4 regions of the Streptomyces tubbatahanensis genome follow, and region 2 is predicted to be linked to each of the others. Evidence: riboswitches for the same ligand, from Rfam matches in the RefSeq annotation. Region 2 holds a riboswitch; each other region holds the start of a gene.
The links. Region 2 has a riboswitch for cobalamin ahead of MMF93_RS09095 (ABC transporter substrate-binding protein). Riboswitches for the same ligand answer to the same signal wherever they lie in the genome.
Positions count from the first base shown of each region.

Region 1: it holds a riboswitch for cobalamin, as region 2 does, so the genes downstream of both, MMF93_RS01460 (ABC transporter substrate-binding protein) here and MMF93_RS09095 (ABC transporter substrate-binding protein) in region 2, are expected to answer to the same signal.
Region 3: it holds a riboswitch for cobalamin, as region 2 does, so the genes downstream of both, metE (5-methyltetrahydropteroyltriglutamate--homocysteine S-methyltransferase) here and MMF93_RS09095 (ABC transporter substrate-binding protein) in region 2, are expected to answer to the same signal.
Region 4: it holds a riboswitch for cobalamin, as region 2 does, so the genes downstream of both, MMF93_RS07245 (cobalamin biosynthesis protein) here and MMF93_RS09095 (ABC transporter substrate-binding protein) in region 2, are expected to answer to the same signal.

Region 1 is NZ_CP093846.1:344,402-351,928, forward strand. It holds gene MMF93_RS01450 (NAD-dependent epimerase/dehydratase family protein) at 1-857, opposite strand, end outside; gene MMF93_RS01455 (lysozyme) at 1,329-2,198, opposite strand; cobalamin riboswitch at 2,482-2,604, shown strand; gene MMF93_RS01460 (ABC transporter substrate-binding protein) at 2,644-4,191, shown strand; gene MMF93_RS01465 (ABC transporter permease) at 4,235-5,182, shown strand; gene MMF93_RS01470 (ABC transporter permease) at 5,278-6,030, shown strand; gene MMF93_RS01475 (ABC transporter ATP-binding protein) at 6,027-7,527, shown strand, end outside.
Region 2 is NZ_CP093846.1:2,105,822-2,113,348, forward strand. It holds gene MMF93_RS09075 (hypothetical protein) at 13-249, shown strand; gene MMF93_RS09080 (DMT family transporter) at 391-1,473, shown strand; gene MMF93_RS09085 (terpene synthase family protein) at 1,368-3,626, opposite strand; gene MMF93_RS09090 (DUF7873 family protein) at 3,796-4,527, shown strand; cobalamin riboswitch at 5,018-5,197, shown strand; gene MMF93_RS09095 (ABC transporter substrate-binding protein) at 5,265-6,323, shown strand; gene MMF93_RS09100 (FecCD family ABC transporter permease) at 6,389-7,438, shown strand; gene MMF93_RS09105 (ABC transporter ATP-binding protein) at 7,435-7,527, shown strand, end outside.
Region 3 is NZ_CP093846.1:6,747,894-6,755,420, reverse strand. It holds gene MMF93_RS33550 (ATP-binding protein) at 1-125, opposite strand, end outside; gene MMF93_RS28895 (alpha-ketoglutarate-dependent dioxygenase AlkB family protein) at 515-1,180, opposite strand; gene MMF93_RS28890 (tyrosine-protein phosphatase) at 1,397-2,191, shown strand; cobalamin riboswitch at 2,256-2,451, shown strand; gene metE (5-methyltetrahydropteroyltriglutamate--homocysteine S-methyltransferase) at 2,726-5,008, shown strand; gene MMF93_RS28880 (aspartate aminotransferase family protein) at 5,066-6,448, opposite strand; gene hpnH (adenosyl-hopene transferase HpnH) at 6,571-7,527, opposite strand, start outside.
Region 4 is NZ_CP093846.1:1,669,198-1,676,724, reverse strand. It holds gene MMF93_RS07250 (cobyric acid synthase) at 101-1,672, opposite strand; gene MMF93_RS07245 (cobalamin biosynthesis protein) at 1,669-2,823, opposite strand; cobalamin riboswitch at 2,969-3,088, opposite strand; gene MMF93_RS07240 (hypothetical protein) at 3,356-3,568, opposite strand; gene MMF93_RS07235 (inorganic phosphate transporter) at 3,651-4,982, opposite strand; gene MMF93_RS07230 (alpha/beta hydrolase family protein) at 5,270-6,427, shown strand; gene MMF93_RS07225 (hypothetical protein) at 6,698-7,527, shown strand, end outside.

The sequences.
Region 1 (7,527 bases), 1.8 Mb from region 2:
GCGCTGGAGTCCATGATCTGGGGCTCGGTGTGCTGGTAGAACAGCTCGGCGTAGGAGTCCATGAACGTCTGGTCGAAGGGGCCGAACGGGCGCGGCTCGCTCAGCACAGTGAGACGCAAGGGCCGTCCGAGCTTCGCCTCGATGGTCTCGAAGACCTGACGCGTGGTGCGAGCCGGCGCGGTGGGCAGGTGCCAGACGCGGCCGTCACCGTGCGGGTTCTCGCCCAAAGTGGCAAGCCCCGCGGCGACGTTGCGGATATCCGTGTAGCTGTGCGGCAGGTCGATGTCGCCCAGAGCCGCCACCTCGCCGCCGGTCAGGGCGCCGGGGAAGACGGCACCGCCCAGCGTCGAGTTGAGCACGCCGGGCCCGACGAAGTCGGCCGAGCGGCCCAGCACCACAGCGACGCGGCCCTGCTGGTGCGCGGCCAGGTACTTCTCGTCCAGCTCGGCGCGCATCCTCCCCTTCTTGGCGGTCGCCCGCCACGGGGTGTCCTCGGTCATCACCTCACCGTGGGTCTCGCCGTAGGGGTAGAGGGTGTCCAGGACGACCAGTCGGGCCCCCTCGGCTTCGACGGCGCCGAGGACGGCGTCCTGGATGCCCGGCATCATGTCGACCTGCAGGTGGTAGGCGACGTTGACGCAGTGGTAGACCACCGCGGCGCCCTTGAGGGCGGCCCTGGCCCCTTCGACGGTGCCGACATCGCCGCGCACACGGGTCACGCCCTCGAGGTCGGGGCCGGCGCCGGAGCGGTCGACGAGGTGGACCCGGTGGCCACGCGAGGCCAGCTCCGCGGCGAGCGTGGTGCCGGCCGGCCCGGCGCCGAGGACAACATGCAGGTCGTTTCCGGTAGCGCTCATTCTTGTACACCCTTCCCGCCAGCTCCCCCCGGACTCGGTTTGTCCGGCTCACTGGCCTGTTAGAGCTTATAACGCACGCAAGCATCTGTCACGCGCGAATGAACTTCTAGAGGGGAGGGAGCGGCGCACGGCAAGGGAGCGCCTCGGAAGATGCCTCACGAAGAGCCGGAGAAGGCGGGCGCAGAGGTCAGTGGCCTGACCTCGGCGAGCGGCGACGGGCGCGAAGAGCCTGCTTCGAGCGGCGCCGGGAGACGGTGGCCGAGAAGCCCGGGAACCGAGCCGAGCAGACGTACCCGCGGGGCGGAGGGGCGCGGGGCGGAAACGCGGGGGCGGGCCGCGGGCGACGGCGCGGAGGGCAGAGCGAAGCCCCCCGAGAGCGGAGTCGGGGGGCAAACACCGCCGATTCGGCGGTTCAGGGTGGGCGCGGCGCGTCACGCCCGTTGCGCACGGGCGTGACGCGGTCGGCAGGTCCTACCCGTTGGCGAGTGCGGTCAGCTGCTCGGCCGAACCGTTGAAGCTGTCGTGGTCGCCCACGGTGGGACCGGTCGAGGTGTACTGCCAGAACGTGTGGAAGCCCCAGCCGGCGGGGAGCGCGCCGGGACCGTCGGCGTACCGCGCGACCCACAGCGGATTGGTCGCGCCGAATCCGGCGTTGTTCCCGGTGCACTGGGTCCACCAGTCGGTGGTGGTGTAGATGACGGCGTCCCGCCCCGTCCGGCTCTTGTAGGTGGCGGTGAAGTCCTTGATCCAGTTGACCATGGCGCCCTGGCTGAGCCCGTAGCAAGTCGCGCCGTACGGGTTGTACTCGATGTCGAGGACTCCGGGGAGGGTCTTGCCGTCCTTGCTCCAGCCGCCGCCGTGGTCGGCGAAGAAGTTGGCCTGGTCGGCGCCGCTGGAGTTGTCCGGCAGCGCGAAGTGGTAGGCGCCGCGGGTCATGCCGACGTCGTAGGAGCCGTTGTACTGCTGCGTGAAGGAGTCGCTCTGGTAGCCCGTGCCCTCGGTGGCCTTGACGTAGGCGAACCGCACGCCGCTGCCCCAGAGCGCCTGCCAGTCGACGTTGCCCTGGTGTCCGCTGACGTCGACGCCTTCGACGGAGGCGTCGAGGCTGGGCTTGCCGTCCTGCTTCCAGCCCTTGTGTACGGCGATGCCCGCGCCCATGTAGGCCTCGCCCGGCTGGAGTTCGCCGGGCCGGTCGGTGGCCTGCGCGGCACCGGCCGCGCCGACGGACAGGGCGGCGAGGGCGAGGGAGAGCGCGGTCGCGACGAGAGCGCGCTTGCCGCGGGAGGAGGGGGCGAGGGCGGGAAGGGGGGCGGAGGTGTCGGTGAGTCTGTCGTTGGACATGCCTGTCTCCAAGTGCTCGGTGGGGGGTTCTGGTGTCGGTGTCCCGGACGGAGTGACAGGCAGGACCGGTCGACGGTCCGCCGGGACGGCGCCACGAGCCGAACGCCGACCGTGCGGCACGGTTGGCGCGAGCACGTCAAAATATAGGCAGCGTCGCTACCCGTGAGAAGAGCGTGCTGTCAATGCCGTTGGTCCAACCTGTGCACATCCCTCACCGGTCCCGCCCGGTCCGCGGCGAGCCGGCCGCCGGTGGCCCAGGAACGGCGCCGTGGTAGTACATACACACACCATTGGGTGACGCGGTCAGGGAAGCCGGTGCGAATCCGGCGCGGTCCCGCCACTGTGACCTGCTCTGGGTCCACTCCAGAGCCGGGAGCCAGACAACTGGCGCGTCGCCGCTTCCTTCGACCCGGGGCGTGGACACCCCAGGAGAGGCTCGCGCGTCATGTTCGACAGCGTATCGATGCAGGGTGCCGTCCCCCGGCGCCGCATACTCGCGGGAGCGGGCGCTCTCACGGCGACCGCGGCACTCGGCGCGTGCGGCGGCTCCGGTGGCGCGCCGGGCGGGGCAGGCGGCTCGCGGCTGCGCGCGGCGTTCAGCGCGGGCGGATCCCAGGAGACGCTCGACCCGCACAGGGCACCCCTCTTCGTCGACCAGGCCCGCGCCAAGGCGCTGTACGACAGCGTGCTGACGTACAAGGACGACATGTCCGTCCAGGCCCGGCTGGCCGAGTCCTGGGACAGCGACCGTTCCGGCACACGGTGGACGGTGCGGCTGCGCAGGTCCGAGTTCCACGACGGGTCGCCGGTGACCGCCGCCGACGTGCTGTGGAACTACCGGCGTATCGCCGATCCCGCGGTGGGCGCCCAGTCGGCGCAGCTCTTCTCGGCCGTCGACTTCGCGGCGAGCCGGGCCAGGGGCCGCGAGCTGACACTGGTGCTGAAGGAGCCGGACTTCGAGTTCGCCAGTGCGCTGGCCGCGCCCGGTACCGAAATCGTCCCGCGGGGCACGAAGAACTTCGCGCAGCCGGTGGGTTCCGGTCCTTTCCGGTACGGCTCGTTCACCCCGGGCGGCTCGGCTGTGTTCCGGGCGTGGGACGGCCACTGGTCGGGCGGACCGCACATCGAGGAACTGGAGTTCGTGCCCGTGAACGAGGAGCGGGCACGGGTGAACGCGCTGCTGTCGGGACAGGTGCACTACGCGCACGACCTGTCCGCCGCCTCGGCCGGACGGCTCGACGGCGAGGAGAACGTCAAGCTGCTCCAGACGAAGCTCAGCACCATGCAGGCCCTGCTGCTGCGGTTGAGCCGCGAGCCGTTCTCCGACGCCCGCCTGGTCGAGGCGTTCACCCTCGGTCTCGACCGCGAGGCCCTGGTGAAGGTGGCGTTGTCGGGGCGCGGCACCGTGGGCAACGACCTCTTCGGCAGGGGGCTGCGCGGTTACCCGCAAGGCCTGCCGCCCCGCGAGCGCGACGTCGACAGGGCACGCGCCCTCGTCAAGGCCGCGGGGGCGGAAGGGCTGCATGTCCGGCTGGAGACCGGCCCCGCCGACGCGAGCTGGCAGAACGCCTCCTCGCTGATCGCCGGCCAGCTCAAGGAGATCGGGCTGGTGGTGGAGCCGAACGTACGCGCCGCGGCGACCTACTTCGGCCAGATCAAGACGAAGGGCGTCGCCGCGCACAGCCGTACCGCGACGCTCCCGGTCCCCACCCATCTGCGCACCCGCCTGCTGGCGGACGCCCCCAACAACCTCACCGGCTACCACTCCGCCAGGTTCGACCGGCTGATCGCCCAGGCGGCAGGCACCCGGGACGAGAAGGTCAGGCTGGAGCTGCTGGCCCGTGCGCAGCGTCTGGCCCGGGACGCCTCGGGTCAGCTCGTGTGGGGGTTCAGCGACTGGATCGTCGGGCTGGCCGCAGGGGTGCGGGGGCTGCGCGAGGCACCACCGAACTCCTGTGACTGGGCGCGGTTCGACACCGTCAGGATCGGCTGAAGAGGCTCGCTGTGGACCGCACGACCGCGACGGGATCCGCACCGTGTTCCGCTACGCACTGAGCCGTGCCGCCGTCGCGGCCGGCCAGTGCTTCGCCGTGCTCGTCGCGGTCTTCGCGCTGACGTCGCTGCTGCCCGGGGACACCGCCGACGTGCTGGTGGGTGAGCAGGGCACCGAGGAGCAGGCCGCGCTGGTCCGCACCCGGCTCGGCCTCGACCAGCCGGTGGTCAGCCGCTTCGGCTCCTGGCTCCACGCCGTGCTCCAGGGCGACTTCGGACGCTCGCTGGTCACCGGCCTTCCGATCACGCACGAGGTCACGGCGCGTCTGGGGACTACCGCGCTGCTGGCCGGCTGCGCGCTCGCCGTCGTCGTGCCGCTGGCGCTGCTGCTCGGGGTGGCGAGTGGTCTGCGGGAGGGCTCGTGGATCGACCGGGCGCTCAACGGGGCGACGGTGCTGCTGCACGCCGTTCCCGAGTTCGTCCTCGGCCTGCTCCTGGTCGCCTGGCTCTCCCTGGGCCTGGGGCTGCTGCCTGCCACGGCCGCCGGCACCGCGGGGGCCGAGCTGCCGCTCACGCCCCAGGTGCTGGTGCTGCCTGTGGGTGTCCTGGTGTCCCGGCAGCTGTGCGACCTGGCACGGCAGGTGCGCATCGGAGTGGCCGAGCGCAAGGACGGCCCGGTGGCATCCCACCTGCGCCTGCTCGGGCTTGGCGAGCGCCGGATCGTGGTCCGGCACGTCATGCCGAACGCGCTCGCGCCCGCCGTCCAGCAACTGGCCCGCTGCGTCGACGGGTTGCTGGGCGGCGCGGTCGTCGTGGAGTCGCTGTTCGCGGTCAGCGGCCTGGGTACGGGGTTCGTCGAGGCGGTACAGAACCGCGACCTGCCCGCCGTGCAGTGCTACGCGCTGGTGTTCGCGCTGACAGCGGTCGCGGTGAACCTGCTGGCCGATCTCGCTGTGCACCGGCTGGTCCCGGTGCGGGAAGGACGCGCGTGACCACCTCGGTGCGCCGGCGTCGGTGCCGCGACGCCCCTCACCGGCGGCGCCCCCGGGCCTGCGCGGCGAGTGCGGGAGCGGTCCTGCTGCCGGCCTTGCCGGTCCTCGTGGCCCTGGCCGGCCCCTTGCTGCCCCTCTCGGCCGCACCCGGCGGCACGCCGTCGGCACCGCCGGGGCCCGGGCACCTGCTGGGAACCGACTCGCTGGGCCGGGACGTTCTCGCTCTGGTGTCGCGGGGCGGGCTCTCGGTGCTCGGCATGACAGCCGCCACGCTGGTGCTGGCGTACGCGGCAGGGGTGCCGTCGGGGCTGCTGGCCGCGCACGGTCGCAGGTGGGTGGACGAGACCGTGATGCGCGGGCTCGACCTGCTGCTGGCCTTTCCCTCACTGCTGCTGTTGATGACTCTGGCAGCGACGGGGCACCGCGGGACCGGCACGCTCGTGGCCGCCGCCGCTCTCGTGCAGGTGCCCGCGGTGGCGCGGCTGGTGCGCGCCACCGCGCTGGCGCCGGGCTGCCGCACGGCCGTGGAGGCGCTGCGGCTCCAGGGCATGCCGGAATGGCGCGTCCAGTGCGGCTATGTGGCCAGGAGCGTGAGAGGCCCGCTGGTCACGGACGCAGGGAGCCGGTTCGGGCTGGTGCTGTACCTGCTCGCCTCCGCCAACTTCCTCGGTCTGGGGCTGCCCGCGGACTCCCCGGACTGGGCCGTGGTCATCGAGCGCAACACGGACGCGCTCTTCCTCCAGCCCGCGGCGGTCCTCGTACCGGCAGGGCTGCTGATGGCACTGTGCGTCGGCGCGAACCTGACGGCGGACCGCTTCCTCGCGCGGCACGAGGGGCGGTCGCGGTGACCGGCGCGGGGCCCGGCGCCGGCGTGGGCGCGGACGCCCGTACGAGCGTGGGCGCGGACGCCGGGGAACTGCTGAGGGTGCGCTCGTTGTCGGCACGCTCGCGTGACGGTGTCACGCTGCTGGACGGGGTGAGCTTCGTCCTCGCCCCAGGCCGGGCCCTGGCAGTGACCGGTCCCTCAGGCAGCGGGAAGACCACCCTGGGGCTGGCCGCGCTCGGCCTCGATTGGCCCGGCATCGCCTTGGGCGGCCGGGTGCTGCTGGGCGGAGCCGAACTGGTCGGCGCCTCCGCGGCCCAGCGGCGCGCCGCCAGGGCGGGCCTGGTCGCACACCTGCCGCAGGACCCGGCCAGCGTTCTCGACCCGGTGCGCCGCATCGGCTGCACACTCCGCGAGCTCGCCCGCTATGCCGCAAGCGGCTCCGCACGCGGGCGGCTTCGCCGTTCCGCGTGCGAGGCGGCGGTACACCAGGCGCTCGAAGCCGCCGCGATACCGGAGGGCGCGGGGCTGTTGCGCCGGTTCCCGCACCAACTGTCCGGGGGCCAGCAACAGCGCGTCGCGCTGGCCACCGCGCTGATCACCCGACCGCGGCTGCTGGTGCTGGACGAGCCGACCAGCGGCCTGGACCAGGACACGGCGGCGGTCCTCACCGACCGGCTGCGGGGCATCAAGGAAGGCGGCACGGCCCTGTTGCTGCTCACCCACGATGCGCGGCTGGTGGCCGAACTCGCCGACACCACCGCCGTACTGGAGCGCGGCCGGATGGTCACCCCTTCCGGGGGTCCCGCACCGGCTCCGCCCTCGGGGCGGCGGCACGGTCGTGCTCGCAGCGCACGCGCCCCTGAGGGCGTGTCCGCACAGGAGGTGACCGTACGCGCCGGGCGGCACCGCGCGGCCCCCGTGCTCGAAGGGGTCAGCATGGCGTTTCCGCCCGGCAGCCGGACCGCGCTCGTCGGCCCGTCCGGATCGGGCAAGACGACCTTCGGCCGGGCGCTGGCCGGGCTGACACCCGCCTCCTCGGGACGGATCGTCGTGGACGGGCATGTGCTGCCCGCGGCCCTGCCCGGGCGCGACGCGACGCAGCGTCGGATCGTGCAGTACGTGCACCAGGACAGCAGGGCCTCCTTCGACGAGTTCCGACCTGTGTGGGGCCAACTGGCCGACACCGGGCGCTTTCTGCGCGGACTGCCACGCGCGGAGGCCGAAGCGCAGGCACGCGCCCTGGCCAGGTCGCTGAGGTTGGAGGACGAGTTGCTCTCCCGCCGCCCCGAAGCCCTCTCCGGCGGGCAACTCCAGCGTGCGGCGCTGATCCGCGGGCTGCTGGCCCACCCCAGGCTGCTGGTCTGCGACGAGGTGACCTCCGCGCTCGACAGCGAGGGTGCCCGCCTGGTGCTGGCGGCGCTCGACGAGGTGAGCCGGGCCGGCGGAGCGGTTCTGCTGATCACCCACGACACCGGGATCGCGCAGGAATGGGCCGAGACGGTGCACCATGTCGACTCGG
Region 2 (7,527 bases):
CAGCTGCCGGCCATGTCCACGCTGCCGACTCTGCCGAAGAAGCCGCTGCCGGCAGGGCGGCCGCGCGCGTGGTACGTGGCGCACAACCGCCAACTGAAGGCCATGCGCATCGCCATAGCCCTGCTCGACACCGGCGTCTACACCGCCGAGCAAGCCTGCGACCACACCATCCACGCGACGGCGCAGCGCATCGGCGTGCACCCGCCGTCGCCCGTCACCTGCCGCCTGGTCCGCTCGTTGCTGCCCTGAACACCGCTGCCCGCCCCGGAGAGCCCCCGGGGCGGGCCCGCAGGACGCCGTCGCAAAACCGCTGGCGTCACTACCATCCATGACTTACGGTCCTGACACGGACGAGCGGGCAGGGCCCGTGAGCCACGGAGGGAGCCTGGAATGGGGGCAGGGACGGTGGCGGGGAAGACGAGATGCGAGGCCGCGGCGCTGGCGGCGGCAGCGGTCACGGTCGTGCTGTGGGCCTCCGCGTTCGTCTCCATACGGAGCGCGGGCGAGCACTACTCCCCCGGCGCCATGGCCCTGGGCCGGCTCGGCGCCGGAGCCCTCGTGCTGTGCGCGGCGCTGCTGCTGCGGCGCGAGGGGCTACCGCCGCGGGCCGCGTGGCCCGGCATCGCCACCTCGGGCGTGCTGTGGTTCGGCGGCTACATGGTCGCTCTCAACTGGGGCGAACGCCTGGTCGACGCGGGGACGGCCGCGATGGTCGTCAACGTCGGCCCCATCCTGATGGCGCTGCTGGCCGGCCGGTTCCTCAAGGAGGGGTTCCCGCCCCGGCTGATGGCCGGCATCGCGGTCTCGTTCGCGGGCGCCGTGACCGTGGGCCTGTCCGTGTCGCAGGGCGGCGACTCCTCCCCGCTGGGAGTGGTGCTGTGCCTGCTGGCCGCCATCGCCTACGCCATCGGTGTCGTCAGCCAGAAGCCGGCCCTGCGGCACGCCTCACCACTCCAGGTCACCGCGTTCGGCTGCCTCATCGGGTTCGTCGCCTGCCTGCCCTTCAGCGGCCAACTCCTCACGCAGGCCGGCGACGCGCCGCTGCCGGCGACGCTCAACGTCGTCTATCTGGGCCTCTTCCCGACCGCACTGGCCTTCTCCACCTGGGCCTTCGCGCTCTCCCGCACCACCGCGGGCCGCATGGGCTCCACGACCTACGTGGTCCCCGTCCTCGTCGTGCTGATGTCGTGGCTCGCCCTGGACGAGGTGCCCGCCCTGATCACGCTCGCGGGCGGCCTACTGTGCCTGGCCGGAGTGGCGGTCTCCCGCTCGGGCCGCACCTCCCCCACCGCCCGGCGCCCCGAAGGGGCGCGGGGAACGGCGCGAGAAGCCACAACCGGCCCGCGGACCGCACACGGCGAACGGTCTCACCCCCGTGCCGGAACAGGCCCCCCGGAAGAAGCGCCGAGCGCGGGCCTGGCCGCCGACGTGCCCAGCCCCGCGGGGCCGTCGAACGGCCAGCCCGGCGCGTAGTGCCGCCGCAGGTCGCTCTCGGTGTAGCGGCGGCAGTCGCGGTGCCACACGAGGATGCCCGACATCCAGTTCTCCAGCTCGCGCACGTACCCGTCCAGCGCGGCCCGGCCGTCCTCGTCCAGGGCGAAGTCGTCGTAGAGCACGGGGAACTCGTGCGCCGCCACGTGCTGGAACTGCCTGATGCGGGAGGTCATCAGGTCGTCGACGATGCGCAGCGCCGTCGGGTAGTCGCAGTCGAAGAAGTCGCGGACGACGAGCAGCCCGTTGTGGATCTCCCCCTCGTACTCGATCTCCTTCTGGTACGAGAAGACGTCGTTGAGCAGGCAGGCGTAGTCGGCCGCCGCGTTCTCCAGCGACTTCATGGGGCCGCTGCGGTAGATCTCCGCGGGGATGCTGTCCGGATGGGCCAGCCGGCACAGGCTCATCGTCAGGTCGGAGCCGAAGGTCCTGCGCCGCATCTCGACGTAGTCGACGGGGTCGGGGATGCGGTTGGCCGCCTGGTTGCCCAGCTCCCACAGCCAGCTCTCCGCCATGGTCTCGATGGCCGCGCGGAAGCGGCGGCGCTTGGCCACGGACATCGGGCCCGCCGTGCGCGCCCACAGGTCGGCCAGCGAACGCTCCAGCGGGCCGGCGGGTGGCGGAGCGGGCTCGCCCTCGACGGGCATGAACAGCGACAGGCGCTCGGTGCACTCCTTGGCGCCCGCCAGGTCGCGGGTGCGGCCGAAGCGGACCGGATAGTAGTCGTCGCCCCACGTGCCCCAGGCCAGCCAGGCGGAGGAGAGGTCGAGTTGGTCCCGGGTGGCGTCGGGGTGAATGCCGGCGGCGCACAGCGGCAGGTCGTTGTCGCGGATCAGCTCCTCGTCCCACACCCGGCCGCCCGGCACGTCAGGCTGCCAGTCCAGCAGCCCCATCGCGCGGGCCCAGGTGACGACCCGTTCGCGCGCGCCGTCCAGGTGGGGGCTGAGCTGAGGCGTGAAGGGCATCTCGAAGGCGGGCAGCACCGAGGGGCCCGTGCGCTCGTGCGGTACGTGGGTGAAGGAGCGGACGCGCTGCGGGGCGGTGCGCGCGATGCTGGCGAGGATGTCCGTCGCGGAGGTGCCCAGACCCTCGGGGACGAACGGCAGGCGGGCGGCTGCCGGGCCCGTGTCCCCGGCGGCGGCCGCGCCGCCGTTCATGTAGCGGCTGGAGCGCATGTGCCACTCGTGGCCGCCGGACTGCCAGTCCTGGAGCCCCTTGACGTACGCGGCGACGGCGGCCTGCTCCGCCGGGTCGAGGCCCTTGTCGGCGCAGAGCGCGGGCAGTTCGGTCAGTGCGGTGTGCTCGAACTGCTGGAGGCGGGAGGTCAGCAGGTCGTTGACCGCCTCGGCCGACTCCTGGGTGGTGCAGTCCAGGAACGTCTCCAGGACGAGGACGCCGTTGGACAGCTCGCCCTCGTCCCCGATCTCGCGCTCGTAGGAGAACAGGTCGTTGCGCAGGTGGACGGCGTCGGAGAAGGTGTCGCGCAGCACGCACAGCGGGCGGGATCCCGCGACGGCGGCGGGCACCTCGGCGTGCGCGGCGAACTCCACGAGCCCCGCCGACCAGGGGGCGCCGCCGACCTTGCGGCGCATCTCGATGTACTCGACCGGGTTCGGCACCCGGCCGATGTTGATGTTGGACAGCTCCCACAGCGACTCGTTGAGCAGGTTCTCGGTGCTCACGGCGAACCGGGCGCGCCAGTCACGGGACATCGACGGCACGGTGCGCGCCCACAGGTCGGCCAGCCCGGCCTCGACCGGGTTGGTGGCCTCGGGCACCGCCGCGGTGTCCTCCAGCGGCATGAACAGCGGGAGCCGGTCCAGGTACGCCTTGCCGCCCGCGCGGTCCTGGGTGCGCTTGAACATCTCCAGGAAGTGGTCGTCGAAGAAGAAGACCCACACGTACCAGTCGGTGACCAGCGCCAGGTCGTCCTCGCTCGCGTCCGGGTGCGTGTAGGCGCACAGCAGCGCGTAGTCGTGCGCGTCCAGGTCCGCGGTGTCCCATACCCCGGAGCCCTCCAGCATCCCCTGCCGCGCCGCCCACTCGCGGGAGTGGGCCCGTGCCGCTTCCAGGTGCGGGTTGAGGCGGGCCGGGTACGGCACGTAGAAGTCGGGCAGTTCGAAGGGTTGCGACAACGTCCGGTCCCCCAGTCGCTCGATTGGCTGGCGGACTTGGCCTACCCGGGGCGAAGCGATCGACATCCTTTTTCACCCGGACGTGGGACACGGCGCGGACAGTGCCGTGACGAGGCTGTCGAACAAATCCCGTGGTGGGCGGGGAGGTTGGGCTGCTAGGTTCGCGAACGTGGCGAAGCTGAATCAGATCATCGCAGTCGAGAAGGGCGTCAAGTCCAAGGTGGCCCAGGACCTGGCGCAGGCGCAGCACGGGCTGGGGAAGCCGCAGATGCTCGCCGGTATCTCGCGTACGTACCAGCCCAAGGACGAAGAGGGCGAGCAGCTTCCGCCGGAGTCGACGCGGGTGCAGGTCAAGGCCGAGGATGTGCTGAAGGAAACGGCGAAGATCCTCACGCGGCTGTTCGACGTGACGGCGACGAAGGACTGGTCGAACCTCACGGCCCGCGCGGACATCGCCGTCGACGGGCGCACCGTGCTCGCCGAGGTGCCGGTCTCCTACCTGCTCTTCCTGGAGAAGCAGCTCGGCGAACTGGGCACCTTCCTGCGCAGGCTGCCCGTGCTGGACGGCGCGGAGGCCTGGGAGCGGGACCCGTCCACGGACTGGTGGAAGACCGAGCAGGTCCGTACGGTCCGTACCAAGAAGGTGCCGCGCAACCACGTGAAGGCGGAGGCCACCGAGAAGCACCCGGCCCAGGTCGAGGTCTACTACGAGGACATCCCCGTCGGGTACTGGACGACGGTCAAGTACTCCGGCGCCCTTCCCGCGCGGCGCGTCAACGAGCTGCTGGAGCGGCTGGAGAAGCTCTCCGCCGCGGTGAAGTTCGCCCGCGAGGAGGCCAACGCCACGGAGGTGACCGACCAGCGCGTCGGAGACGCCGTCTTCGGCTACCTCTTCTCCTGAGCACTTCTCCTGACCGCTCAGGTGTGCCGAGCGCGCACCGACACCCTCAGACTCCCCGGGCAAAGATTCAGACTCTTGCCGCCCGGGGTGCGCCAGGAGCGCAAAGCTGAAACTGAAGCTGATGTGTGAACCCCCGGCGGCACTGCCACAGTCAGGCCCCGGTCAGTCTCAACCTCTCGCTCCACGCTCAGCATCGCCGTTCATCGTCCGGCAACCGGGGCGGTGACGACCTCGAGACGCCGGTTCGAACCCGGCCGGCCGTTCTTCGTGCGGCCGTGGTGGAGTGGCTCCACGCGAGGACATCGCCGAACGATCCGCCCATCAACCGCTGGGGACGTGCGAACGAACGGCACCCAGGACCCCGGGGCCGGGCAAAGCCCCGGGGTCCCTTCTGTCACTTCTCCCCCCTTCCTCCCCCTAGCGCCCCCTAGCACCCCCTAGCACCCCCTAGCTCCCCCTAGCTCCCCCTGACTCCGGTCCGCTGACCGCGTGGTACGTTGCAGCCGCCAGTCAAACCCTTGAACGGGTCAGGGAATCCGGTGCGAATCCGGAGCTGACGCGCAGCGGTGTGGGACTGGGGTGTGCACGAGGCCACTGGGGCGCGGTCCCTGGGAAGGCGCACACTCCGAGAGTCCCGAGTCCGAAAACCTGCTGGCACCCGCACTCCGGGACCTCGGAGGCGGTGGCACGCCGGGCTCCGCGACTGAGCCTTACGACGGAGAAGGACACAGCTGGCCATGCGCCGAACGCGCCGTGGGGCCCTGCGGGCCGCGGTTCCCGCCCTCGCCCTCACCCTCCTGCCGGCCGTCGCGGGCTGCGGAACGGCGCCCCCGCCGGGAACCGCCGCGGACAAGGCCGGGCAAGCGGGCTCTCCGCGCACCCTGCACAACTGCGGGCACGAGGTCGCCCTCAAGCACCGCCCCCAGCGCGCCGTCTCGCTCGACCAGGGCTCGACGGAGATCCTGCTGGCCCTCGGCCTCGCCGACCGCATGGCGGGCACCGGCACCTGGACCGACCCGGTGATGAAGGGGCTGGAGAAGGAGAACGCGAAGGTGGAGCGGCTGGCCGACGGCTACCCGGCCATGGAGAAGGTGCTCTCCGAAGAACCCGACCTGGTGACCGCCTCGTTCTCCGCCACCCTCGACAAGGGCGGGGTCGCCCCGCGGGAGAAGTTCGCCGGCCTGGGCGTGCCCACCTACCTCTCCCCCGCCGACTGCGCCAAGAAGTCCGGGTCGAACGGCGACGGAGCGCGCCGCGCGCCGCTGACCATGGACACCGTCTACGGCGAGGTCCGCGACCTGGCGAAGGCGTTCGGTGTCCAGGAGCGCGGTGAAAGGCTCGTCGCGGACCTCCGGGCCAGGATGCGGAAGGCTACGGAGGGCGTGGACGCGCACGGCACCTCCGTCATGTACTGGTTCGCCAACTCCGAGTCCCCCTACGTGGCCGGCTGCTGCGGGGCGCCGGGCGTCATCACGCGGGCGGTCGGCGCCGAGAACGCCTTCGCCGGCACGCACGACGAGTGGCCGCAGGTCGGCTGGGAGGCCGTGGCAGACCGCGACCCCGACGTCATCGTGCTGGGCGACCTGACCCGCGAGAACCAGACCGCCGAGACGGCGAAGGCCAAGATCGAGAAGCTGGAGTCCGACCCGGTCACCCGCCACATGACGGCGGTGCGCCACAAGCGGTACGTGCTGCTGCCAGGGGCGGCGATGAACCCCTCGATCCGCACCGTCGAGGGGGTGGAGAAGGTCGCACGCGGTCTGCGGGACCTCCACCTCACGGAGCACGCGAAGTGACCGCAGGGCCCATCCTGCGGTCGGCCGCGCCAGGTGCGGGGCGCTCCCGGCGGTGGACGCTCGCGCTGCGCAGCGGGCGGGGCACCGCCGTCGTGTGCGTGCTCGGGGTGGCGGCCTGCGCGGTGTCGGTCGCGCTGGTCATCACCGTCGGGCAGGCGGGGATCGGCGTGGCCGACGTGTGGCGCGTCGTCGTCGCGCGGCTGGGCGGAGCGGACGCCGGGCTCACCCCGATCCGCGAGGGCATCGTGTGGGAACTGCGGCTGCCGCGCGCGCTGCTGGCCGCCGTGTGCGGTGCCGGTCTCGGGCTGTGCGGTGCGGTGCTCCAGTCCTTGCTGCGCAACCCGCTCGCCGACCCGTTCGTGCTGGGCGTCTCCTCCGGCGCCTCGACGGGCGCGGTGAGCGTGGTCGTCCTCGGCGTCGGCGGCGGGGCGCTCTCCCTGTCGGCCGGCGCCTTCGCCGGCGCCGCCCTCTCCTTCGCGCTGGTGCTGCTGCTCGCGCACACCTCGGGCGGTACGACGGACCGCGTACTGCTGTCGGGTATCGCCGCCATGCAGCTCTTCTCGGCGCTGACCTCGCTGATCGTCTTCCTCTCCGCCGACGCCGAGCAGACCCGCGGGGTGCTGTTCTGGCTGCTGGGCTCGCTCGGTTCCGCGGGCTGGGGCGAGGTGGCCGTGGGCTGCGGGGCGCTGGCGCTCGCCCTGGTGGTGTGCCTGGCGCGGGCCCACGCGCTGGACGCCTTCGCCTTCGGGCCCGAGGCGGCGGCCGCGCTGGGTGTGCGGGTGCGGCGGCTGCGGCTGACGCTGCTGCTGGTGACAGCACTGCTGACGGCCGTCCTGGTCAGTTCGGCGGGCGCCATCGGCTTCGTCGGGCTGGTGCTGCCGCACGCGGCGCGCGCACTGACCGGGCCCGCACACCGGCGGCTGCTGCCGGTCACCGCGCTGCTGGGCGCCGTGTTCCTGGTCTGGGTGGACACCGCGGCGCGCACCCTGCTGGCCCCGCGCGAGCTGCCCGTCGGAGTGGCGACCTCGCTGCTCGGCGTGCCGGCTTTCGTGCTGATCCTGCACCGGGGGCGGCGCGGCCGCAGCACCCACGACGCGGCGGGGGCGGGCCTGTGAGCCTGAGCGCACAGAACGTCTCGTGGCGGGCCGGCGGACGGCTCGTCGTCGACGGGGTGAGCCTGGACCCGTGCCCCGGGCAGACCGTG
Region 3 (7,527 bases), 4.6 Mb from region 2:
CCGAGGGGCGTGCCGCCGCGGGCGCGCAGGAGGCAGACGACGACGGCGGCGCCGGTGAGGGCGACGAGTCCTGCGGGCAGGACGGCGAGCCGTACGAGCCGTCGGCGGACGGCGGCGTCTCCCACGTTCTCGCGTGCGTTCTCTCGGGTGCGGGGCTTGCCGTGCCGGCGGCGTGCGACGCCGTGCCTGCCGCTGTTTCCGGAGGCTGAGACTGAGGCTGACGCTGAGGCGGACGCGGCCGCGGAGGCGACCAGTGAAGCGGAAGTGGAGGTTCCTATTCCTGCGGAGGCCTGCACCGCGTTGCTCGGAGGTTCGACCATGGGGTCCTCGGGAAGTTGAGGTGTCAAGACGGTGTGAGGGAGGTGACGACGCCATGGTCACGCTAGCCCGCAGCCACGCCCCCGACTGACCCGAACGGGGTATTCGCCAGGGTTCGCCAGCTCCCAAAGAGTGAACCCGCCCGGCTTCCGCTTGACAGGGCCGCGCGGTGACTCACCATCCGCCCCCCACCGGCTCAGTAGGCCCGCACGGTGACGTTGACCCGCCCGCGCAGCCCCAACGCGGGCGGCGCCGAGCCGGGTTCGGTGCGGGGCACCCCGTGGTAGGCCAGGCGCGCGGGCCCGCCGAAGACGAAGGCGTCGCCGCTGTGCAGCCGCACGTCCCGCCACGGCCGGCCCCGTCCCTCGGTGTTCCCGAAGCGGAAGACGCAGGCGTCGCCGAGGCTGAAGGAGACGACGGGCGCGTCGGAGCGCTCGTCGCTGTCCCGGTGCATGCCCATCCTCGCGTCCGCGCCGTAGAAGTTGACGAGCGCGATGTCGTACGCGGCGGCGCGGGCCCCGTCCCCGAACACGCCCTCCCCCACCACCGCCGCCGCGTCGCCCACCGCGCGGTGCGCCCACTCCCCCAGCCACGCGGGGAAGGCCTTCACCCGCTCACCGCCGCCGTCCACGACGGTCTCCGCGTAGCCGTAGGGGTACCAGTGCCTCCCCAGGCTCAGCTGGCGCACCGACATCTCGCCGCCGCCGGGCATCCGCACCGTCCGCAGCCCGGCGGGCGGCAGTGCCCAGCGCCGGCAGGCCGCCAGCAGCTCTCCCTGCGCCCCGGCGTCCAGCCATCCCGGCAGGTGCGCGGCGCCCGGCGCCACCTGAGCCGGTGGACGCGGAAACAGCTCCTCACTCACGGTGCGAGCGTACGGGGGCACGCGCGGTACGGGCGTAGGGGCGCTCACGACGCGGGCGTACGGAGCGCTCACGAGGCGGACCGCAGGGGGCGCACGGCGCGGGCGCGGCCCGCGCCGAGCCCGTCGCGGGGGTCACGCCCGCCGGAACTGATCGCCTCAGGCATCCATGTCGTATGGTCGAACGGACGGTCGTCTTACACGCTAGGGAGCGCACTCGTGACGCAGGAGTCCGCCGAGAAGGTGCTGGCCGGAGTACGGAACTTCCGGGACGTCGGAGGGCTGCCCACGGTGGACGGGCGGCGGGTACGGCGCGGGGTCCTCTTCCGCAGCGGACACCTGGCCCACGCGACACCCGAGGACGCCGCTTTTCTCGGCGGTCTGGCACTGCACACGGTCTTCGACTTCCGCAACGCCGCCGACCGGAAGCTCGACGGCCCCGACGTGATGCTGCCGGGCGTGCGCAACGTCAACATCCCGCTCTCGGACCCCGCCGACGGCGCGGAGTTCTGGAAGATGGTGCGCGACGGCGAGCTCGACCAGCTCCAGACCATCCTCGGCGACGGGCTGGGCGTCGAGCGGATGACGACCTCGTACCGCACCATGATCACCTCCCGGACGGCCGAGCACAGCCGGATCCTGCACGCGCTCGCCGAGGACAGCGTGCCCGCGCTGATGCACTGCGCGGCGGGCAAGGACCGCGCGGGGCTGTCGGTGGCGATCACGCTGCTGGCGCTCGGCGTCGACCGCGGCGCGATCGAGGCCGACTACCTCCTGTCCAACGACCCGCACCGGCGGTACAAGGTGCACCGCAGCGCCAAGTCGAAGGCCGGGATGTCGACCGAGGTGCTGGAACTGCTGGCGCCCCTGTTCGACGCCCGCGCCGCGTACCTGCACGCGGCCTTCACCACCATCGACGAGACCTGGGGCGACGTGGAGACCTACCTGACCAAGGGGCTGGGTCTCACCGAGGTGACCCGCACCCGTCTCAGGTCCAGGATGCTGGAGTCCTGAGCCGGAGCGTCGGGCCACAGGGCCCCGCAGACACCTGCACGCGAAGCCGCTAGGCTGGCCGTCGCAGCTGGTTCGCCCCGTCCGCCAGGCGGGAGGCGTCGCAAGAGGGAATCCGGTGGGAATCCGGGACTGCCCCGCAGCGGTGAGTGGGAACGAGAGCCGTCATACGCACTGGATGGAACGGTCCGGGAAGCGACGGCCGGTAGGTGCCCGCCGGGAGTCCGGCGGGCGTGCCCGCGAGTCCGAAGACCTGCCCGCTGCCCGCACGCCCACGCGTGCGGTTCTCCCGAGACCTCGAGGGCGGGTCGGAGAGCGGAGCAGTGCGGGCGGCGCCGACCGTCCGCCCAGGCGGGCGCCCAGGCGGCCCCGTCAGCGCCGCGCCCCTTCGCGTCGTCGTCCCGGTCCCGGGAGCGCTTCGGTCACCTCGCGAAGGAGAGTTGCGTGACAGCGACAGGTGCGCACGCTGCGCCGGAACCCCAGGACGCCACGGACACCACCGGCACCCCACCCCGGGCCCCCTCGGCCCGCGCCACCGTGCACGGCTACCCGCGCCAGGGCCCGGGCCGTGAGCTGAAGAAGGCCGTCGAGGGCTACTGGAAGGGCCGGGTCAGCGCCGAGGCCCTCCACGCCACCGCGGCCGGGCTGCGCCGCGCCAACTGGCGGGCGATGGCGGAGGCCGGCCTCGACGAGCTGCCCACGGGCGACTTCTCGTACTACGACCACGTACTGGACACCACGGTCATGGTCGGCGCCGTGCCCGAGAGGCACCGCGCCGCGGTCGAGGCCGACCCGTTGGACGGCTACTTCGCCATGGCCCGCGGTACGCAGGAGGCCGCGCCGCTGGAGATGACCAAGTGGTTCGACACCAACTACCACTACCTGGTGCCCGAGCTCGGCCCCGAGACGGCCTTCCGCGCCGACTCGGGCAAGCAGACCCGCGAGCTGAAGGAGGCCCTCGCCCTGGGGGTGGAGGCCCGCCCTGTCCTGGTGGGGCCCGTCACCTACCTGCTGCTCGCCAAGCCGGCGCCCGGCGCACCCGAGGACTTCGAGCCCCTGACCCTGCTGGAGCGGCTGCTGCCCGTCTACGCGGAGGTGCTGGCGGACCTGCGCGCCGCCGGGGCACGGTGGGTGCAGCTGGACGAGCCGGCGCTGGTGTCCGACCGCACCCACGGACAGCTGGCGGCCGCGGCCCGCGCCTACCGGGAGCTGGGCGGCCTCGCCGACCGGCCCCGGCTGCTGGTCGCCTCCTACTTCGACCGGCTCGAAGAAGCGCTGCCCGTACTGGCCAAGACCCCCGTGGAGGGGCTGGCGCTCGACTTCACGGGACCCGCCGCCGCCAACCTCGACACGCTCGCCGCGGCCGGCGGGCTGCCCGGCAAGCGGCTGGTGGCGGGCGTCATCGACGGGCGCAACGTGTGGATCAACGACTCCGCGCGGTCCATGACCACCCTGGGGACGCTGCTCGGGCTGGCCGGCCGCGTGGACGTGGCACCGTCCTGCTCGCTGCTGCACGTCCCGCTGGACGCCAGGGCGGAGCGCGACATCGACCCGCAGGTCTCCCGCTGGCTGGCGTTCGCGGCGCAGAAGATTGCCGAGGCCGCCACCCTGGCACGCGGACTGTCCCGGGGCACGGGCGCCATCGGCGGCGAACTGGCAGCCAACCGGGCCGACCTGGCCTCACGCGCCGCCTCGCCGCTCACCCACGACGCGGCGGTACGCGCCCGCACGGCAGCGGTCACCGAGTCCGACGCGCGCCGCTCGGCGCCGTACGCCCGGCGCACGGCCGCGCAGCGCACCCGCCTCGGCCTGCCGCCGCTGCCCACGACCACCATCGGCAGCTTCCCGCAGACCGGCGAGCTGCGCGCGGCCCGCGCCGATCTGCGCGCCGGGCGCATCGACGAGGCCGCGTACGAGCGGCGCATCGCTGCCGAGATCCGCGAGGTCGTCTCCTTCCAGGAGGAGGCCGGCCTGGACGTGCTGGTGCACGGCGAGCCGGAACGGGGCGACATGGTGCAGTACTTCGCCGAGCGGCTGACCGGCTACCTGGCCACCCGGCACGGCTGGGTCCAGTCCTACGGCACCCGCTACGTGCGGCCCCCCATCTGCGCGGGGGACGTCTCCAGGCCGCAGCCGATGACGGTGCGCTGGACCCAGTACGCGCAGTCCCTCACCACCCGCCCGGTCAAGGGGATGCTGACGGGTCCTGTGACGATGCTCGCCTGGTCGTTCGTCCGCGACGACCAGCCCGCCGCCGAGACGGCCCGCCAGGTGGCGCTCGCGCTGCGCGACGAGGTGTGCGAGCTGGAGGCCGCGGGCACGGCCGTCATCCAGGTCGACGAGCCCGCGCTGCGCGAGACGCTGCCGTTGCGCGCCGCCGACCGGCCCGGCTACCTGGCGTGGGCCACCGAGGCGTTCCGCCTCACCACCAGCGGGGTGCGCGCGGACACGCAGATCCACACCCACATGTGCTACGCCGAGTTCGGCGACATCCTCCAGGCCATCGACGACCTCGACGCCGACGTGATCAGCCTGGAGGCCGCGCGCTCGCGGATGCAGGTCGCCGACGAGCTGGCCGCGCACCGCTACCCGCGCGAGGCGGGCCCCGGCGTGTACGACATCCACGCGCCGCGCGTCCCCGGCGCGGACGAGGCCGCGGCGCTGTTGCGCAAGGGGCTGACGGCGCTGCCCGCGGACCGGCTGTGGGTCAACCCCGACTGCGGGCTCAAGACGCGGGGCTGGTCCGAGGTGCGCGCCTCGCTGGCCAACCTCACCGCGGCGGCGCGGACGGTACGCGGAGAGCTGCCCGGAAGGGCGTGAGCGGCCCGGCCCCCGGGCTGTGCCGCCACCCGCGCGGGTGGCGGCACGGCCCGCGGGTCAGCGGGTCGCCAGCGCCTGTTTGATCAGGGTGCGCCCGAAGTCCCACATGAAGCCGCCGCCGCTGTGCGCGTCGTCCATGACCTGCGTGAAGGCGCTCACGAAACGGTCCACCTCGGCCTCGCCCACCACCAGCGGCGGGATCAGCTTGATGACCTCCAGGTGGTCGCCGGAGACCTGGGTGAGGATCCGGTGCCTGTGCAGCAGCGGGGCCACGACCATCTGGGCGAACAGGCCCTTGCGCGCGGTCTGCAGCATCGTCCAGCGGCTGCGCAGCCCCATCGACCTCGGCTTGCCGAACTCGATGCCGATCATCAGTCCGCGGCCGCGCACCTCGTGCAGCAGTTCGTACCGGTCGACGAGCGCGGCGAGCCGGGTGCGCAGCTCCTCGCCGGTGCGGCGGGCGTTCTCGGTGAGCCGCTCGTCGTCCATGACGGCCAGGGTGGCGAGCCCGGCGGCCATGGCCTGGGCGTTGGACCCGAAGCTGGCGGAGTGGACCAGCACCCGGTCCATGGACGAGTAGACCTTCTTGAAGATCCACTCCTTGCCGAGTGTCGCCCCGACGGGCACGTAGCCGCCGGACAGCGACTTGGCCACGCACACCAGGTCCGGGTCGACACCGGCCTCGTGCTGGTAGGCGAAGAAGTCGCCGGTGCGGCCCAGCCCGGTCTGCACCTCGTCCGCGATGAGCAGCGCCCCGTGCTTGTGGAGCAGCTCGCGGGCGGCGCGCAGGTATCCGGGCGGTGCCGCGTGCACGCCCTTGCCCTGGACGGGCTCGACCACCAGCGCCGCCACGTCCTTCTTGCGTAGCTGGTGCTCCAGCGCCTCCAGGTCGCCCAGCGGGACCGGGGTGTCCGGCAGCAGCGGTGCGAAGCCGTCGCGGAAGCCGTCCTCGCCGTTGACCGACAGCGAGCCGGTCGTCAGGCCGTGGAAGGCGTGCGCGCAGTACAGCACCCTGGGCCTGCCGGTGGCGTACCGGGCGAACTTGAGCGCGGTCTCGACGGCCTCGGTGCCGCTGTTGCCGAAGAAGACCCGGTCGAGTCCTGGGGCGTACGACAGCAGCTTCTCGGCCAGCAGCCCGGGCAGCGGCTGGCAGTCGAACCTGGTGAGGTCGGCGAGCTGCGCGTCGAGCACGTCGTGCAGCGCCTGCCGTACGACGGGGTGGTGGCGGCCCAGCCCCATGACGCCGAACCCGGCGAGCATGTCGAGGTAGTCGTTGCCCTCGGCGTCGTAGAAGTAGGCGCCCTCGGCCCGCTCGTAGACCTTGTCGAAACCGAGGGTGTGCAGCATGCGCGGCAACTGGTGGTTGAGGTGGCGCGCGTGCAGGTCGTAGCGCTCGGCTCCGCGCCGGGCCAGCAGCTTCGCCAGGTCGAAGTCGCTCACCCCACGCTCCCCTCACCCGTGCGCGCGGCGCCGTCGATGGACTCCAGCAAGGACATGGTGGGCCCCCCTGCTCGAACGAGACAGTACTCCGGTGGATCCGTGGTGGCGTGCGGCGGCAGGCGCTAGCGCGAGCCACTCGGTGCGGCCGTCTCGCGGGCCGCGCGCAGCGACTCCTTGAGCGAGCCCATGGTGGCCAGCACGGCGGTCGGTTCGTAGCCGCAGTGCGCCATGCAGTTGGCGCAGCGCGGGTCCTTGCCGCGGCCGTACTTGTCCCAGTCGGTCTCCTCGACCAGTTCGCGGTAGGTGGGCACATAGCCGTCGCTCATCAGGTAGCAGGGGCGCTGCCAGCCGAAGAGCGAGTAGTTGGGGATGGCCCACGCGGTGCAGTCGAAGTCGGCCTTGCCCTCCAGGAAATCGAGGAAGAGCGGGCTGTGGTTGAGCCGCCAGCGGGCCCGGTTCCCCCCGGCGAACGCCTTCTTGAACAGCTCCCTGGTCTGCTCGACGCCCAGGAAGTGCTCCTGGTCGGGCGCCTTCTCGTAGGCGTAGGCGGGCGAGATCATCATCTCGTCCACCTCGATCTCGTCGTTGAGGAAGTTCAGGACGTCGATGATGGTCTGCGGCGTGTCCGTGTTGAAGAAGGTGGAGTTCGTGGTGACGCGGAAGCCGCGCCGCTTGGCCTCCTTCATCGCCTCGACCGCCTCGTCGAAGACGCCCTCCTTGGCGACGGATTCGTCGTGCCGCTCACGCAGCCCGTCGATGTGCACGGCGAACGCGAAATACGGCGACGGGGTGAACTGGTCCATCTTCTTGCGCAGCAGCATGGCATTGGTGCAAAGGAAGACGTATTTACGCTTGGCCACCAACTGCCGCACGATCTCCCCGATCTGCGGGTGCATCAGCGGCTCGCCGCCCGCGATGGAGACCATCGGGGCCCCGGACTCCAGCACGGCCCCCACCGCCTGTGCCACCGGCATGCGCTGTTTGAGCACCCCGGCGGGGTGCTGGATCTTTCCGCAGCCCTCGCACTTGAGATTGCACGCGAAGAGCGGTTCGAGCTCCACGATGAGGGGGAACTTCTC
Region 4 (7,527 bases), 440 kb from region 2:
GCTCCTCGCCGTCGCGGGGGTGATCCGGGCACCGCGCACTCGACAGCGGTTCGGGCACTGTGCTCCCCACCGATGTGGGGGTTCCAAGACTGCGGAGCCTTCACGGCGGCGCCCCCGGCGGCACGAAGGGCAACCCCTCCGGCACGCCCTCCTCGATGAGGCGCAGCAGCGCCGCCGTGTCCGCGTGCTCCTCGATCAGATCGCCCAGCCGGTCGAGCTGTTCCTCGCGCAGGGCGGCGAACCGGGTGTCGGGCGCGGGCTCGAAGGCGCGGCCCGCGTCGGCGGCGACCCGGCGCAGGAAGGCGCGGCGGAAGCCGTCCGACTCCAGCGAACCGTGCCAGTGGGTGCCCCACACGGCCCCCACCCGGCACCCGTCCAGCTCCCCGCCGCCCGCCGAGCGGAAAAAGCCCTCACCGCCGTGCACATCGGCCACGCCGTGGTGGATCTCGTAGCCCTCCACCGGCTCGCCCAGCGCCGTGCCGTGCGGACGGGCGAGGGTCTTGCCGTGGGCGAACCGCACCCGAACAGGCAGCAGTCCGAGCCCGTCGACCACGCCCGCACGCGACTCGACCTCGTCCTCGATCCGCTCGCCGAGCAGCTGGTAGCCGCCGCAGATGCCCAGCACAGGGCGCCCCTCGGCGGCCCGCCGCGCCACCGCGTCCGCCAGGCCGCGCTCGCGCAGCCACTCCAGCGCCCCGACCGTCCCGCGCGTGCCGGGTACGACGACCAGATCGGCGTCGGCCAGCTCCTCCGCACGGTCGCAGAAGCGCACCACCACGCCCGGCTCGGCCGCCAGCGCGTCCACGTCGGTGAAGTTCGACATCAGCGGCACCGCGAGCACCGCGACCCGCAGCACGTCGGCACCGTGCGGAGCCGCGACGGAGGAGTCCCGTACAGCGCCCCGCAGGGAGACCCGCAGGCCGTCCTCCTCGTCGATGCCCAGACCGTGCCGGAACGGCAGCACCCCGAGCGTCGGCCGTCCCGTCAGGCCGCGCAGCATCTCCAGACCCGGCTCAAGCAGGGTCACATCGCCGCGGAACTTGTTCACCAGGTAGCCTGCGACCAGCTCCTGGTCCTCGGGGGCCAGCAGCGCCGTCGTACCGAACAAGGAGGCGAAGACGCCGCCCCTGTCGATGTCGCCGACCACCACGACCGGCAGCCGGCACGCCCGTGCCAGGCCCATGTTGACGATGTCGCTGCGCCGCAGGTTGATCTCGGCCGGACTGCCCGCGCCCTCGCAGACGACCGCGTCATGGGTACGCCGCAGCTCCTCCAGGCAGCCCGCCACCGTCTCCAGCAGCTCCTCGCGCCGCCCGAACCGCACGCCCCGGCCCTCGCCTGTGTGCCGGCCGAAGTAGCCCTGCGCTGACATCTCGCCCACCGGCTTGCCCAGCAGCACGACCTGGCTGGTGCGGTCGCCGCCCGGCTTCAACAGCACCGGGTTCATCAGCGCGCTCGGCTCCGTGCGGGCCGCCGCCGCCTGCATGGCCTGCGCCCGGCCGATCTCGGCGCCGTCGAGCGTGACGTAGGAGTTCAGCGACATGTTCTGCGCCTTGAACGGCGCCACGCGCAGCCCCTTGCGGGCCAGCCAGCGGCAGATGCCCGCCGTCACCACGCTCTTGCCCGCGTCCGAGGTCGTCCCCGCGACCAGCAGTCCGCCCCCATCGTTCACCGTGCGCCTCCCGCGCTCCCGGCGCCCCGGGGGCGCCGCGTCGTCCCACTCGCCCCGCCTCGTGCCGCGCCGACCGTGCCTCGTGCCGCGTCGACCGTGCCTCGTGCCGCGTCGACCGTGCCTCGTGCCGCGTCGACCGTGCCTCGCGCCGCACCGACCGCGCAGCAGACCGCCAGCGCCAGCACGCCGACGCGGCGGGACAACCGCACCGCCCGCTCGATGTCGGCCGTCCGCGCCCGAGCGCCGGGCCCGTTGAGGACGGGACGGTGCTCGACGCGCCCGCCGTAGGAGAGCGTCCCGCCGAGCCGCACACCGAGCGCCCCGGCGAACGACGCCTCGACCGGACCCGCGTTGGGGCTCGGATGCCGGTGCGCGTCCGACCGCCACGCGCGCAGCGCGCCGCGCGGGTTCGGCCCGGCCACGGCGGCCAGCACGGCGGTCAGCCGCGCCCCCGGCCAGCCCGCGGCGTCGTCCAGCCGGGCGGCGGCCCAGCCGAACCTGCGGTGGCGCGGCGAGCGGTGACCGACCATCGCGTCCAGCGTGTTGACCGCCCGGAAACCCAGCATCCCGGGCACGCCCGCCAACGCCCCCCACACCAGGGCGCCGACCACGGCGTCCGAGGTGTTCTCCGCGACGGACTCGACGACCGCGCGCGCCACGCCCTGCGCGTCGAGCCCCTGCGGATCGCGGCCGCACAGCGCGGGCAGCCGCTCGCGGGCCAGCTCGAGATCACCGGCCTCCAGCGCCGCGGCCACGGCGCGCGCCTCCCGCGTGAGGGACGTACCACCGAGCACGGCCCACGTGGCGGCGGCAGTCACCACGACGGCCCGAACCGTCGACCCCCCTGCCGCCCGCGACTCGCTGCCCGCGTCGACCCCGGAGAGCGCGCCCGCGCCGGGCTCGGCGAGTGTGCCCGCGCCCCTGCCGGCTGCGGGGGCCGCCGCAGCCGTGCTCACGTGTCCCACCGCGAGCGCGCCGCCCGCGCACAGCGCCACGTACAGCGCTCCCACGCCGCGGTGGTCGCGCCACATCCGTCGCTCCAGTGCGCCCGCGGCCCGGCCGAAGGCCGCGACGGGGTGGCCGCGTCGCGGATCGCCGAGCAGCGCGTCGATGAGGAATCCGGCGACGGCCCCACCGGCCTGGACGCCCACGGTCCGCTTCACGCGAGGGGCCCGGCGCACACATCCACGACGACGGAGGGTTCTGCCCCGCAGGGGGCGCATACGGCAGCGCGGCCACGCATGGCGGTGTCCTCACTCAGGGTCCTCGCCCTGGCTCGACTCGACCGGCGGCGAGAGTCTCCTGGCTCCCGGATCCGCGCCACCCCGCCTTCCAGCCCGCAGGGGCCGTGGCGTCGCTGGGATGGCGCTCCCCGGTGACAGTGGCGGGACCGCGCCGGATTCGCACCGGCTTCCTCTCCATGCCGCCGTTTGGGCACCGGCAGTCCACCACGCCCGACTGACCCCGTCAACTCGCCCTTGACCTGCGACGGGAGAGTGTGTGATCCCCCACGCCCACGTCGTCGGCCCGCCGCCGGCGCCGGGGCGGCGCCCGAAGCGAAGCGCCCCCGGCGCTGATTCCCGGGGGCGCTCGGAGCGGATCGGTGTGCCGGATTTCGGGGCGGGCCGGGGCGGGCCGGGGCAGGTCTGGGGGGGGGGGGGGGGGGGGGGGGGGGAGGAGGGGTTACGCCGCGATCAGGTAGATGCCGTACGCCACCGCCGCCAGGCACAGCGCGTAGCAGGCGTACGCGCCGGTGCGGGCGAGCGTGGTGGGTCCGGCACCGCCGGTGCGCGGGGAGTTGGTGACGATGCCGAGGGTGAAGACGCCGACGAGTCCGACGGTCGCCAGCAGGCTGACGCCGAAGACCTGGCCGAGGGCGGCCCAGTCGATGTTCATGCGGTCACTCTTTCTGGCCGGAGGCCCGGCCGGCGGGCTCGGAGTGCTGCCCAGTTCGAGGGGCTACTGCCCTGTTCGGGGCTCAGGAGATGCTGCCAGCGGAGGCGGGGCGGCTCGGGGCGGCAGCGGGTGGTTCACCGGGGAGCTGCTCGCCCGCGTCCGGCAGGGAGGCGGCCGACGCGGCGGATCCCGCGCCCACGCCCGCCGGGGCCGGGGGAGGGGAGACGGCGCGTACGGCGGTGGTGACCACCCCCGCGGGCTCCGGCTCCGGCTCCGGGGACGGCGCCGGCATGGCGGCCTCCGTCGCGGGCTCGACCTCGTTGACGTTGGTGTGGTCCACCGGTGTGCGGCGGGAGCGGACCCAGATGGCGCCGCAGATCGCCAGGGTGAGGACGGCGACCGCCGCGACGCCCCAGTCGCCCTGCTCGGCCAGCAGCGCGGCGCCCGCCGCGACGAGCCCTGCCGCCGGGAGGGTGAGCGCCCAGCCGACGACCATGCGGCCCGCCGTGCCCCAGCGGACCACGCCGCCCTTGCGGCCGAGTCCCGAGCCCATCACGGCGCCGGAGCACACGTGGGTGGTCGAGAGGGAGAAGCCGATGTGCGAGGAGGCCAGGATGGTGGCCGCCGCGCTCGTCTGGGCGGCGAAGCCCTGCGGGGGCTGGATGTCGGTGATGCCCTTGCCCATGGTGCGGATGATGCGCCACCCGCCCAGGTAGGTGCCCAGCGCGATGGCCATGCCCGCCGAGGCGATGACCCACACGGGCGGGTTCGAGCCGGGGGCCAGGGCGCCGCCGGTGACCAGCGCGAGGGTGATGACGCCCATGGTCTTCTGCGCGTCGTTGGTGCCGTGCGCCAGGGAGACCAGCGCGGCGGAGGTGATCTGCCCGGCGCGGTAGCCCTTGGCGGTCTGCCCCTCGTCGGCGTTGCGGGCGAGGCGGTAGGTGACCCGGGTGGCGCACACGGAGGCGACGCCGGCGACCAGCGGTGCGGCGAGCGCGGGGATGAGCACCTTCATGACGACGACGTCGCCGTTGACCGCGCCCGTGCCGACCGCCGCGACCGTCGCCCCGAGCAGGCCGCCCATCAGCGCGTGGGAGGAGCTGGAGGGGAGTCCGGCGAGCCAGGTCAGCAGGTTCCAGATGATCGCGCCCACCAGCCCGGCGAAGATCACTTCGGGCTTGATGCCGGAACCTTCATCGATGATTCCCGAGGAGATGGTCTTGGCCACCTCGACGGACAGGAACGCGCCGAGGAGGTTGAGGACCGCGGACATGGCCACCGCCGCGCGGGGAGCCAGGGCCCCGGTGGAGATGGTGGTGGCCATGGCGTTGGCCGTGTCGTGGAAGCCGTTCGTGAAGTCGAACACCAAGGCCGTGACGATCACGATCCCGATGAGAAGCGTGATGTGTTCCATTCACCAGGCACAATCAGTTCGAGGGGCAGTAACGCCGTGAACGTAAGGACGGCGAGTGAACAGAAGGTGAACTGGGGCGGGCGTCGAGGTGTCACCCCCTGACGACATTTGTGTGTTCCAGGTCACACCGTGTTCCGGTGGGTCTGTCAGTGCAACACGACACCCCGGCCAGGGCGCCGACGGCACCGACCGCACCCCCTCGGGCACCCGCCGTTACCCCGCACGGACGTCACCCTCCCGGCCCGGCCCACTGGTTTGCCCCGGCGTCTCGCGTCAACCTGGAGAGGATGCGTCTGCGAACCGCGGCACTGGCCGCGACCACCGTGCTCGGCACCGGCGCGGCCGCTTTGGCGGCCGGACGGTACGCCGCCGACGTCGCGCTGCGCCCCGTGCGTGCCCGCGGTGAATCCGCCGGCAGGCCCACCGCCGGGTTCGAGGGCACCAGGCTGACCGTACAGTCGCACGACGACGGCCGGATCGCCGTCACCCGCTCGCTGGCCGCCGGGCTCCCGGGGATCTACGGCCTGACCGGCCGTGGCACCCACGCCGTCGTCGGCCCCGTCATGGAGGACGAGACGGCCGCGCGGTCCAGACCGCACACGGTCGTCCGCGAGCTGCGGCGGGTCAGCCGCGGCCGGCTGAGCACCGGCGCGACCGTCCGCCTCACCCCGCAGGTGCACGTCGGCGACCCCGGGGAGGCGCTGGGCCTGGAGTACACCGACGTGCGCATCCCCGGCGAGCTCGGGCAGCTGCCCGCCTGGTTCGTCCCCGGCGCCCGCGGCAGCTGGGTGATCACCGTGCACGGTCTGGGCGCCACCCGCGAGCACCCCATGACGCTGTTCCCCTTCTACGTGAGCCGGCGGATGCCGGTGCTCGGCATCGGCTACCGCGGCGACCCCGGTGCGCCCCCCTGCCCCGACGGCATCGGCCACCTGGGCAACTCCGAGTGGCGTGACCTGGACGCGGCGATCCGCTACGCCGTCGAGCACGGGGCCGCGCGGGTGATCCTGCACGGCTGGTCGAGCGGGGCCACGATGGCGCTGCACGCCGCAGCGCACTCCCCGCTGCGCGAATGTGTGGCAGGCCTCGTCCTGGACTCGCCCGTCCTGGACTGGCAGCACACCGTCCGCGCGCTGGCGTCTTCGCACGGCACCCCCAGGGCGCTGCTGCCACTCGTCGTGCGGGCCGTCCAGGGCCGGGCCGGGCTGCCCGAGGACCGGGAAGCGCCGCTGGTGGACCCGGCCAAGCTGACGGTGCCGACACTGCTGCTGCACGGCCCGGCCGACACCATCGCCCCCTGGGAGAGCTCCCGCGAGCTCGCGGCCCGCCGCGAGCGGCTCGTCTCCCTGCACCGCGTCCCGTACGCCCCGCACGCGGCGATGTGGAACGCCGACCCCCACGGGTACGAGGAGAAGCTGCGCCGCTTCCTGACGCCCTTCATGTGAGCGCACCCCGCCCGGGCGGGAACGCGGCTGAGACGGCGTCACACTGAGGCCCCCTCAGGAGCCGCCGTGTGCGGCGAGATGGCGCCCGGCGACCGGATATGGCACCCCAGGTTTGGGTTTCCCGGGAACAGCGTGAAGACTGCTCCTGTGACGACGTCCCGTACTCCGCGAGACAACCGGCTCCGCCTCGTCCCCCGACAGCCCGTCGCAGCCGCCCGGCGCACGGTGACGACCAGGCGCGCCGCCCGGACGCCCCGGCCTCCGGACGGCATGCTCCCCCGCGACCAGCTCGCCCGGCACGCCCGCGCCTCCCTCGCCGACGCCGTCCGCGTCGCCCACTGGGCCGCCGGCGCCGGTACGTCGCCGCACGCGGGCGACGGCGGACTGAACCGGGCCGCCGACGAGCTGCGCATGACCGCCGGGCAGGTGCGCGCGCACTGGGGGAGGGCCAAGCTGGCAGGCCTGATCGAACTGCACGGGGACACCGCGCGCGCCGGCTGGCGGCTGCGTGCCTGGGACCGGGACGACAGCGCGGTGCTGCGCGGCTGGGTCGCCCTCTTCGACGCCTGGTCGCTGGCCCACCCCGCGCCGCTGCCGCACGAACAGACGCTGGTGGCGGAGGTCGTCGAGGCGGTGCCCCAGTTCCTGTCCGTGATGCACCTGTCCGGCGGGCCCGTCACCTTCGCGCTGCTGCACGACCTGCTGGGACGGCGCATCGCCGAGCTGCGCGCCGAACGGGACGGCGGCGGGCACGCGGCGAGCCGCGCCGTCGTCGGTGTCGCACTGCCGGGCCTGCTCGACTGGGCGCTCGACGGCCTCTCCGCCGTCGGCGCCCTCACCCGCTGCGCCGACGAGGAACCGGGCGGGGAGTCCGTGCTCCGCCAGGGCTCGGCCGTCCTCACCCCGCTGGGCACCTGGGCGGTGTGGACCAAGCTGGAGCAGATCTGCGTGGCGGCCCAGAGCCCGGCCGGCAACATCGAGCAGTCGGCGGAGGAGATGCTCCGCGGCTGCGCCCGGATGACCCCGGGGCCCGCCCGCGACGAGTACCGCGCCTGGCTGGCCGCGCGCCCCACCTCGCACGCCGTCACCGAGCTGCTGGA